One region of the Bacillus sp. D48C genome, then DNA from elsewhere that is predicted to be linked to it. Evidence: riboswitches for the same ligand, from Rfam matches in the RefSeq annotation. Region 1 holds a riboswitch; each other region holds the start of a gene.
What was found. Region 1 has a riboswitch for thiamine pyrophosphate ahead of tenA (thiaminase II). Riboswitches for the same ligand answer to the same signal wherever they lie in the genome.

Region 1 (3,289 bases):
CAATGAAAACAACATTGCCATAGCTAGCTGAATAATAAGATTTCACAACTTTACCTGCAGCAGCAGCTTGGATAGAGACGTTCCCTGGAGCTGCAATATCTATACCATAATGCATTTGTTCCCAGCGTATATCAAAGGTTGAGCTAATTCTTCCTTGAGCAGGGAATTTGAAAGCAGCTGGAATAGATGAAGGCTGATCTGTTTTGGCTTGTGGTTGATTTTGTACTACATAGTGTTTTGCTACATATCCGTATCCTGTGCCAAAACGAATTTTATACCAAGTTCCTGCAGTTTCTACTACTTGTACTTGTGTACCTTTTTGTAATGAACCGAGTAGAGCGCTACTTGTACTAGTGTTGCTACGTACATTCAGATTAGGTGTTGCAACAGTATATTTTGTATTATTTTGAACGGTGATTCCTTTTACTAAGGGCTGTGAACCATTAGAGATGAATGCTTTTTGTACGTAACCTGTTTGGCCATTATGTGATATTTTATACCATTCGCCTTGATCTTCTTGAACGGTAATGAACTTGCCATTTGGTAATACATCTAAAATGGAAGATTCTAAATTAGGTTCGGAGCGAACGTTCAATGCATTAGCATTGACGATGTATTGATCATTAGATCGAAGTTTGTTTTTTAGTAAAATAGCATCTTTTTGTACATAACCTACTTTATTATGAACAGATACTTTATACCAACCATTAGTTATTTCAAGGATGTTCACTTTTGTATTAAAGCGAATTGTATCAATTGATGTGCTTTTTACGCTATCTTCTGTATGTAATGCTACTTGATCGACTTTGACATACCCAGTTTTAATATTAGATAATTGTTCAGCGTTTGCTTTTTGTACATTTGTTTCACCCATAGAAGGAAGTAAAGAAGCAATCGCTACAGTAGTTGCTGTTAAAGCAGTAGCTTTCATATTCATATAATAGAGACCTCCTCTAGTTGTATAGTTGTAATTTTATTATAGTATAAAGATATAATATAGTGGGTGTATTCACATAAATGTAATATGAAATCAATATAAAAATAAATTTTTTGAGGATAATGATTCCTTATTATCCAATTAATTAGGATAATAATTTCTAAGATAGAATATAAGTATTATATAGTTTTGTTATTTTGTTGACAATTGAGAAAATTAAAACAGTTGATGATGTCTTATTACGATGTTATACTGACAGTGATAATTTCATAGTTTGCTAGGAGAGCTGGTGTTGCCAGCTGAGAGTAGGCCGTAAGCCTTTGATCCTTTTCATTACCTGATCTAGATTATGCTAGCGTAGGGAAGCAATTCGGACACTAATAATAAGTCCCCGTTTCTTTGCGTATAGAAACGGGGCTTTTTTGTTTAAAAATTTCATATTGAAACCACTAGGGGTGCTTGTTGTGCTGAGAGAGGAATAATCCTTAACCCTTACAGACCTGATCTAGGTAATACTAGCGAAGGGAAGTGGAGCAACGAATAAATTATAATTTTATTTGCTGTAACCACTTCTTATTTAGAAGTGGTTTTTTATTTAAATACACATACCGGAAGGGGATAGCGAAATGAAATTTTGCGATAGATTATTAGAAACTGTACAACCAGTTTGGGAGATGAGTCATAATCATCCGTTTGTAGTAGGTATGGGGGATGGCACGTTAGAAAAAGATAAGTTTCAGTATTACATTATTCAAGATTATTTATATTTGTTAGATTATGCAAAGCTATATGCGATTGGTGTTGTAAAAGCAACAAATCCACAAGTAATGGGGAAATTTGCTGAACAAATTGATGGCATATTAAATGGAGAAATGACAATCCATAAACAATATGCAAAAAGACTGGGAATTTCTATAGAGGAGATAGAGTCTGCAAAGCCATCTGCTAAAAATTTGGCTTATACAAATTACATGATGTCTGTATCTCAAAATGGCACACTTGCGGAATTAATAGCAGCACTTCTTCCATGTATGTGGAGCTACTGGGAAATTGGAAAGCGTTTAAATGATATTTCTGGAGCAAGAGATCATGAGTTCTTTGGTGAGTGGATTCAAGGATATAGTTCTGAAGAATACGGTAACCTTTGTATTTGGTTAATCGATTTATTAAATGAAATGGCAGTTGGAAAGTCTGAAAAAGAGCTAGATCAATTAGAGGAGATTTTCCTATATTCCAGTCGATTTGAATATTTATTCTGGGATATGTCCTATCGTAAGGAGATGTGGGGATTTGAGGAGCAAGAACATACTACAGTTTCATAATGTTTCTTTTCATTATGATGAGAAACCAATCATCAATGAATTAAATGCTTCTATACAAGATAAAGAGTTTGTAAGTATTATCGGACCGAGTGGATGCGGGAAAAGTACTCTATTTCGCCTTATTACAGGTTTAGAAGAAGTAAGTACTGGGCAGATAGAGCTGACAGAAACGAAGAGCCATCCTGTAGGGTATATGCCCCAAAAAGATATGCTCCTGCCGTGGCGAACGATTATTGAGAATGCTGCTCTGCCGCTAGAGTGTCAAGGTGTACAGAAGAAAGAAGCACAAATAAAGGCCAAGGAACTGCTACATAAATTTGGCTTACAAGGGTATGAGACAAAATATCCGAAAGATTTATCTGGTGGTATGAGACAACGCGTATCTTTTATTCGGACTTTATTAACAGGTGGGGAGGTATTGTTGTTAGATGAACCGTTTAGCGCGTTGGACGCTTTAACGAAGGCATCTTTGCAAGAATGGCTGTTTGAACAATGGAAAGAGTGGGAAAAAACAATTTTATTTATCACTCATGATGTGGAAGAAGCGTTGTTTCTTTCTAATCGAATTTTAGTAGTAGAGCAGCAACCGATAACTACTTTAACCGAGAGGGTTGTACCGCTTGATTGTAATCGAACAAGAAAAGATTTATATAAACCTGAAGTGTTAGCGCTTAAAGATGAGCTTCTTAGTATGTTACAAAGGCAGGTACTCGTATGATGAACCGGTTGAAGGAGCTATTACCTGCCCTTACACTTTCTAGTATTTTACTTGCCTTTTGGGAAGTAGGCGCAAGGATCGTAGATGAAATGTACATTTTACCGTCACCGTCTGCGATTGTAATGAAGATATGGAAACTAAAAGATATATTATTTACGGTTCATTTGCCGGCAACATTATATGTCGTTTTAATAGGTGTGGCAATTTCTATCGTACTTGGGGTAGGGCTAGCGATGTTAATGAACGCGAGTAATTGGATGGAGAGAGCATTTTATCCATTATTAGTCGCTTCACAAACGATTCCTATTACAG
Region 2 (3,289 bases), on a different contig from region 1:
CTTAAACGTTTTTTATTTTTAGGCTTAAAGGTATGATGACCTGATAGTCTATTGATAAGATTGTATTTATTTAAAAGGGGATTCTTTAGGGGGAGAGGACAATGAACACATGGACACAAGTTTATGATCCGTTCGGTAATATTTGGATTTCAGCAGCAGTAGCACTTATTCCGATTATCTTTTTTTTCTTAGCTTTAGCGGTTTTTCGCATGAAGGGGTATGTGGCAGGATTTATTACAGTTGTACTTACAGTTTTAGTAGCATTATTCGCTTATAAAATGCCGTTCACGATGGCAATGGCAGCAACCGGGTACGGTTTTTTGTACGGGTTATGGCCAATTGCTTGGATTATCATTATGTCGGTATTTTTATATAAAATTTCTGTAAAAACAGGTCAATTCGATGTGATTCGTGCATCGGTATTATCGATTACGAACGATCATCGTTTACTCGTTATTTTAATTGGATTTTCATTCGGAGCATTTTTAGAAGGAGCGGCAGGGTTTGGAGCGCCAGTAGCGATTACAGCAGCGCTTCTTGCTGGTCTTGGGTTAAATCCTTTATACGCAGCAGGTCTTTGTTTAATTGCAAATACTGCACCAGTGGCGTTCGGAGCGATGGGAATTCCGATTACAGTTGCTGGACAAGTAACAGGTATTGATCCACATAAAATTGGACAAATGGCTGGGCATCAATTACCGTTCCTATCATTATTTGTTCCATTCTTTATCGTATTTTTAATGGATGGATTTAAAGGGGTAAGACAAACGTGGCCTGCGTTACTTGTAGCAGGTAGTTCATTTGCGATTACGCAGTTCATTACAGCGACGTTCTTAGGACCGGAACTTCCGGATATTACGTCAGCACTTGTAAGTTTAGTGAGTTTAGCACTGTTCTTAAAAGTTTGGCAGCCGAAAGAAATTTATCAATCCGGGCAAGCAAATAATGAGGTAGCAGCAACAACGACAGCAGCATCGATGCCGAAATTAACGTTTGGAAAAGTAGTGAAGGCATGGTCCCCATTTATCGTATTAACGGTTATGGTAGTCATTTGGAGCCAAAATTTCTTTAAGGCATTATTTGCTCCAGGAGGGGCTTTAGAAAGTCTTGTATTTAAGTTTGAAATTCCAGGTCTGCATAATCTAGTAATGAAAGCAGAGCCAATTGTAAATAAACCAACGCCTTACGAGGCAATTCTAAAGTTTGATGTATTATCGGCAACTGGAACAGCGATTTTAATTGCTTGTATCATTTCCATGTTTATTTTGAAAATGAATGTAAAAGATGCAGTAGTGACATTTAAAGAAACGTTAAACGAATTAAAAATGCCAATTCTATCTATCGGATTTGTACTAGGGTTTGCATTTATCGCAAACTATTCTGGCCTATCTTCTACGTTAGCGTTAGCATTAGCTGGAACAGGCGGACTATTCCCGTTCTTCTCACCATTCTTAGGCTGGATTGGCGTATTCCTAACAGGGTCTGATACGTCTGCGAATGCACTGTTCTCGAATTTACAAGCCATTACAGCGCAGCAAGTCGGCGTATCTGAAGTGCTTCTCGTTGCAGCAAATACAACAGGCGGTGTAACAGGTAAAATGATTTCCCCGCAGTCGATTGCCATCGCTTGTGCAGCAGTTGGTCTTGCTGGAAAAGAATCGGATTTGTTCCGTTTTACAGTGAAGCATAGTTTATTCTTCGTAATTATTGTTGGTATTATGACGTATGTACAGGCATATTATTTAACGTGGATGATTCCATAAAAAACAAAAGAAATAAACTTTGAATTTTTCAGATTATAGTGTATGATGGGAAAGTATTGAAAATTAAATCAGTGATAAACTAGGGGTGCCTAACGTATGCGTAGGCTGAGAGAGAAGCGCGTGAACTTCTTAACCCTTTGGACCTGATCTGGCTCGTACCAGCGTAGGGAAGTTAACGGCTTTACATAATGATGTCTTTATGAGCCAGGTCCTTATTTTTTTATGGACCTGGCTCTTTTTATTTTGGCATGCGCTGGCCATATCTCGTCCTTGTCACGAACAGGGGGGCAACAAAATTTATGAAACAATCTGTTTCAGCTGAGCAAATTGAATTGAAATCGAGTTTACCAGGGAGTAAGAAAGTATATGTGGATGGACCACAAGAAGGTATGAAAGTGCCGATGCGTGAGATTGAACAAAGCGAAACGAATGGCGTCCCAAATCCACCAATCCGTGTGTATGATACGAGCGGTCCTTATACAGATCCTGCGTATAAGGTCGAGCTGGAAAAAGGCATTCCAACGCCGCGCCACTCCTGGATTATGGGGCGTGGTGATGTAGACGCATACGAAGGGCGTGAAGTAAAACCAGAGGATGACGGTGTGAAAGTGGCTTCGAAACATGCACCTGTTTTCCCGCAAATGGATCGTAAGCCGCTTAGAGCAAAGCAAGGTGCAAATGTTACGCAAATGCACTATGCGCGTAATGGCATTATTACGTCTGAGATGGAATACGTTGCGATTCGTGAAGGGGTAGAGCCGGAGTTTGTTCGTAAGGAAATCGCAGAAGGCCGCGCTATTTTACCAGCGAATATTAATCATCCAGAAGCTGAACCGATGATTATCGGGCGTAACTTCCATGTGAAGGTCAATGCAAATATCGGAAACTCTGCTGTATCTTCTTCTATTGCAGAAGAAGTAGAGAAGATGACGTGGGCTACTCGCTGGGGTGCAGATACGATTATGGATTTATCTACAGGTAAAAATATTCATACGACGCGTGAGTGGATTATTCGTAACGCGCCTGTACCAGTTGGAACTGTACCAATCTATCAAGCGCTGGAAAAAGTAAACGGAATTGCAGAAGATTTAACGTGGGAAGTATATCGTGATACGTTAATTGAGCAGGCGGAGCAAGGCGTTGATTACTTTACGATTCACGCTGGTGTATTGCTTCGTTACATTCCAATCACGGCAAAGCGTACGACAGGTATCGTTTCACGCGGTGGTTCGATTATGGCGCAGTGGTGTTTATTCCATCATAAAGAAAACTTCCTATATACTCATTTTGAAGAGATTTGTGAAATTATGAAACAGTACGATGTTTCGTTCTCTCTTGGAGATGGATTACGTCCAGGGTCTATTGCAGATGCAAATGATGAAGCACAGTTTTCTGAGCTTGAAACACTTGGTGAATTAACCAAAATTGCTTGGAAACATGATGTGCAAGTTATGATCGAAGGACCTGGACACGTACCGATGCACTTAATTAAAGAAAATATGGAGAAAGAGCTTGATATTTGTCAG
Region 3 (3,289 bases), on a different contig from region 1:
AGAAGAAATAGTTCGGGGAATTAAAATAATTGGTGATACATTAAAAAATGAAATTTGGAGTTGAGAAAATGAAAATCGGTGTTATTATGGGCGGGGTATCGTCTGAAAAACAAGTTTCAATTATGACAGGGAATGAAATGATTGCTCATTTAGATAAAAATAAGTATGAAATAGTCCCAATTACATTAAATGAAAAAATGGATTTAATTGAAAAAGCGAAAGACATTGACTTTGCGTTGCTCGCATTACACGGGAAATATGGAGAAGATGGGACAGTTCAAGGAACACTGGAGAGTTTAGGGATTCCTTATAGCGGAAGTAATATGTTATCTAGTAGTATATGTATGGATAAGAATATTTCGAAAAAGATTTTACGTTATGAAGGTGTAGAAACACCAGATTGGATTGAACTTACAAAAATGGAGGATCTAAAGCTTGATGAGTTAGATAAGTTAGGATTTCCATTAGTGGTAAAACCAAACTCTGGCGGATCGAGTGTCGGGGTGAAAATCGTTTACAATAAAAATGAATTGATCTCAATGCTAGAAACTGTATTTGAATGGGATTCTGAAGTAGTAATTGAGAAGTATATAAAAGGTGATGAAATTACATGTTCCATTCTGGATGGAAAACAGTTACCTATAGTTTCAATTCGACATGCAGCCGAGTTCTTTGACTACAATGCAAAATATGATGATACTAGTACAGTTGAGGAAGTTATCGAACTTCCAGCGGAAATTAATGAACGTGTAAATAAAGCGTCACTGGCTTGTTATAAAGCATTAAAATGTAGTGTTTATGCAAGAGTTGATATGATGGTGAAGGATGGAATTCCATATGTAATGGAAATTAATACATTACCAGGGATGACACAATCAAGTTTATTGCCAAAAAGTGCAGAAGCAGCGGGAATTAGTTATAGCAAACTATTAGATATGATTATTGAAACATCATTAAAAGTTAGAAAAGAAGAAGGGTTTTAAGGGGATTATATAACTAATTCTTTTGACAGTTTCACGAAGTATGCTATGATGAATACATTATAAAAACAAAATATTTATCCACTAGGGGGGCCTTTTATAGGCTGAGATCAAATGTGATTTTGAGACTCTTAGTACCTGATCTGGTTAATGCCAGCGTAGGGAAGTGGGAAAGACGTTGCTATTTAATGAGTAAATAAATACTGTCAATTTCACTTTCTTTACGCCTGTAAAGAAAGTTTTTTTATTTTACAGCTTTAATAATTGTGGATAAATACTTATATTTTATACATTATTGGAGGGATTTAAATGACTTTTTCACAATCATTACGTAAAGAAGTAGATTCAATTTGGGAAGCGAGTTTTAACCATCCTTTTGTAAAAAAACTTGGTGAAGGAACGTTAGATTTAGCTAGTTTTCGCTATTATGTGCTTCAAGATTCATATTATTTGAGTCATTTTGCTAGAGTACAAACTTTAGGAGCTGCAAAAGCTCTTGAATTAGAGACGACAGCTCGTATGGCACATCATGCTCAAAATACATATGAGGCCGAGTTATCTTTACATGAGAATTTTGCTAAAAAGCTAGGGATAACAAAAGAAGAAAAAGATAATTTTATTCCTGCGCCAACTGCATATGCGTATACTTCACATATGTATCGTGCTGCGTATGAAGGGCATTTAGGAGATATCATTGCAGCAATTTTACCTTGCTATTGGTTGTATTACGAAATTGGGGAACGTTTAAAAGAATGTCAGCCGGAAGAGCCAATTTATAACGAATGGATTTCTGCTTATGGATCTGATTGGTTCCGTACGCTAGTTGAAGAACAAATTACACGGTTAGATACTATTGCTGAAAAAGTAACAGAGGCAGACCGCAAGCGTATGAAACAGCATTTTATTATTAGCAGTCAATATGAATATTCATTTTGGGAAATGGCTTATACATTAGAAAAGTGGCCAGTGGATACAGACGTAAAAGACGTAATTGGATAAAGAATAGAAGTAATGTTAGAGATAGGTATGGATCATACCTATCTCTATATTTTTTCTTGTCAAATTTGCGTAAAGTCATTAGTGCTACGGATATGGTGAAATAGAATATCGATAATTTAGCTCATTTAATTGTCTACGCATTAACTGGATAAACTTCTGTCACATTTATTTTACAATTAAAGAACGTAAATGTTGGTGGTATGAAGTTAAATAAGAAAAGAAACCCGAGCTGTTAGCTGTAACGGAGTTGTGTTTTCTTTGCAGGAATTTCTAAGTTAACATGAAGTGCTGTTCATACAATATGCAAATTTGCATATTGTATTTTTTTGAGTTCTTTGTGTGTTAAAATAAAATATAGAGATATATAAATATAAAGAAGCAAAAGCAGGAATATCCAATGAATTTTGAGAGGTGTTATATGTTTACAAATAAGAAATTAATTCGATTTGGTTTATCGTTGTTTGTATTTTTAGGGATAATTAATTTTACAATCAGCTATTTCCAAACATATCTTGAAACAGCAGCAGATATTAAATGGGTAATTCCAGAAATTTGGAAAACTATTTTACTAGATGTTCCTCAAGGTATACTTGTTCTTTTAGGCGCAATTGCATTATATGATTTCACAAAAGAGGCATCACAAAAAGACGCATCAATCTAAGTGTGTCTTTTTTCAATTAGAAATTTCATAGAGAGCTTTGCTGGAGAAATAGAATAAAAAGCCCTAATTAGGGCTTTTTTCTTTATAGGAATTTCTTAACCGTCATAGAAACCGGTTACTTAGAGGTGTTATAGCAAAGGCATTTACAGTACAAGAAAATCTAAGTGATATATGGAAATATATAGGATTTGTCCGCGTGATTATTGAGAAATTAATTGAGCTTAGTAAGTATGAAGATATGACGCTAGAATTTATATTTTATAATTTCTATTTATAAAAATGAGCCCATAGTAAAAATAGGTATATGAACAAGGTGCATCATCTAGTGATAAGTCATACTTTGTTGGTGTACGTATTGAACTTAGTTTATAGCGCTATTTCTACTTAGATGTAACGAACAGAAATATAGGGAAGCATCAATGAGGTTGTATTTTATAAACGGAGGTTATGAAAATGAATCAGTTTCAACAAGAAATACAAGCGTTAAGCCTTAATGATTACCGATCTGGAAATATTGTCTATTGGGACCAGCAAAATCAATATCCATATTACTATATTGAAGATGCTGCTCGTCGCTGTGGGGGTTGTGGTCGCTGTGGGGGTTGTGGCGGAGGTCGTTGTGGCGGATTCCGTTGTATTGGTTGCTTCG

Region 2: it holds a riboswitch for thiamine pyrophosphate, as region 1 does, so the genes downstream of both, thiC (phosphomethylpyrimidine synthase ThiC) here and tenA (thiaminase II) in region 1, are expected to answer to the same signal.
Region 3: it holds a riboswitch for thiamine pyrophosphate, as region 1 does, so the genes downstream of both, tenA (thiaminase II) here and tenA (thiaminase II) in region 1, are expected to answer to the same signal.

The regions. Positions count from the first base shown of each region.
Region 1 is NZ_JBKFAQ010000004.1:412,552-415,840, reverse strand. Features, by position in the region: gene ACLBXA_RS14045 (SH3 domain-containing protein) at 1-937, opposite strand, end outside; TPP riboswitch at 1,207-1,318, shown strand; TPP riboswitch at 1,379-1,481, shown strand; gene tenA (thiaminase II) at 1,564-2,259, shown strand; gene ACLBXA_RS14035 (ABC transporter ATP-binding protein) at 2,228-2,977, shown strand; gene ACLBXA_RS14030 (ABC transporter permease) at 2,977-3,289, shown strand, end outside.
Region 2 is NZ_JBKFAQ010000003.1:291,603-294,891, forward strand. Features, by position in the region: gene lldP (L-lactate permease) at 102-1,763, shown strand; TPP riboswitch at 1,835-1,950, shown strand; gene thiC (phosphomethylpyrimidine synthase ThiC) at 2,063-3,289, shown strand, end outside.
Region 3 is NZ_JBKFAQ010000007.1:237,011-240,299, forward strand. Features, by position in the region: gene pdxR (MocR-like pyridoxine biosynthesis transcription factor PdxR) at 1-64, shown strand, start outside; gene ACLBXA_RS18660 (D-alanine--D-alanine ligase) at 69-983, shown strand; TPP riboswitch at 1,057-1,162, shown strand; gene tenA (thiaminase II) at 1,290-1,979, shown strand; gene ACLBXA_RS18670 (DUF3937 domain-containing protein) at 2,377-2,640, shown strand; gene ACLBXA_RS18675 (heterocycloanthracin/sonorensin family bacteriocin) at 3,088-3,289, shown strand, end outside.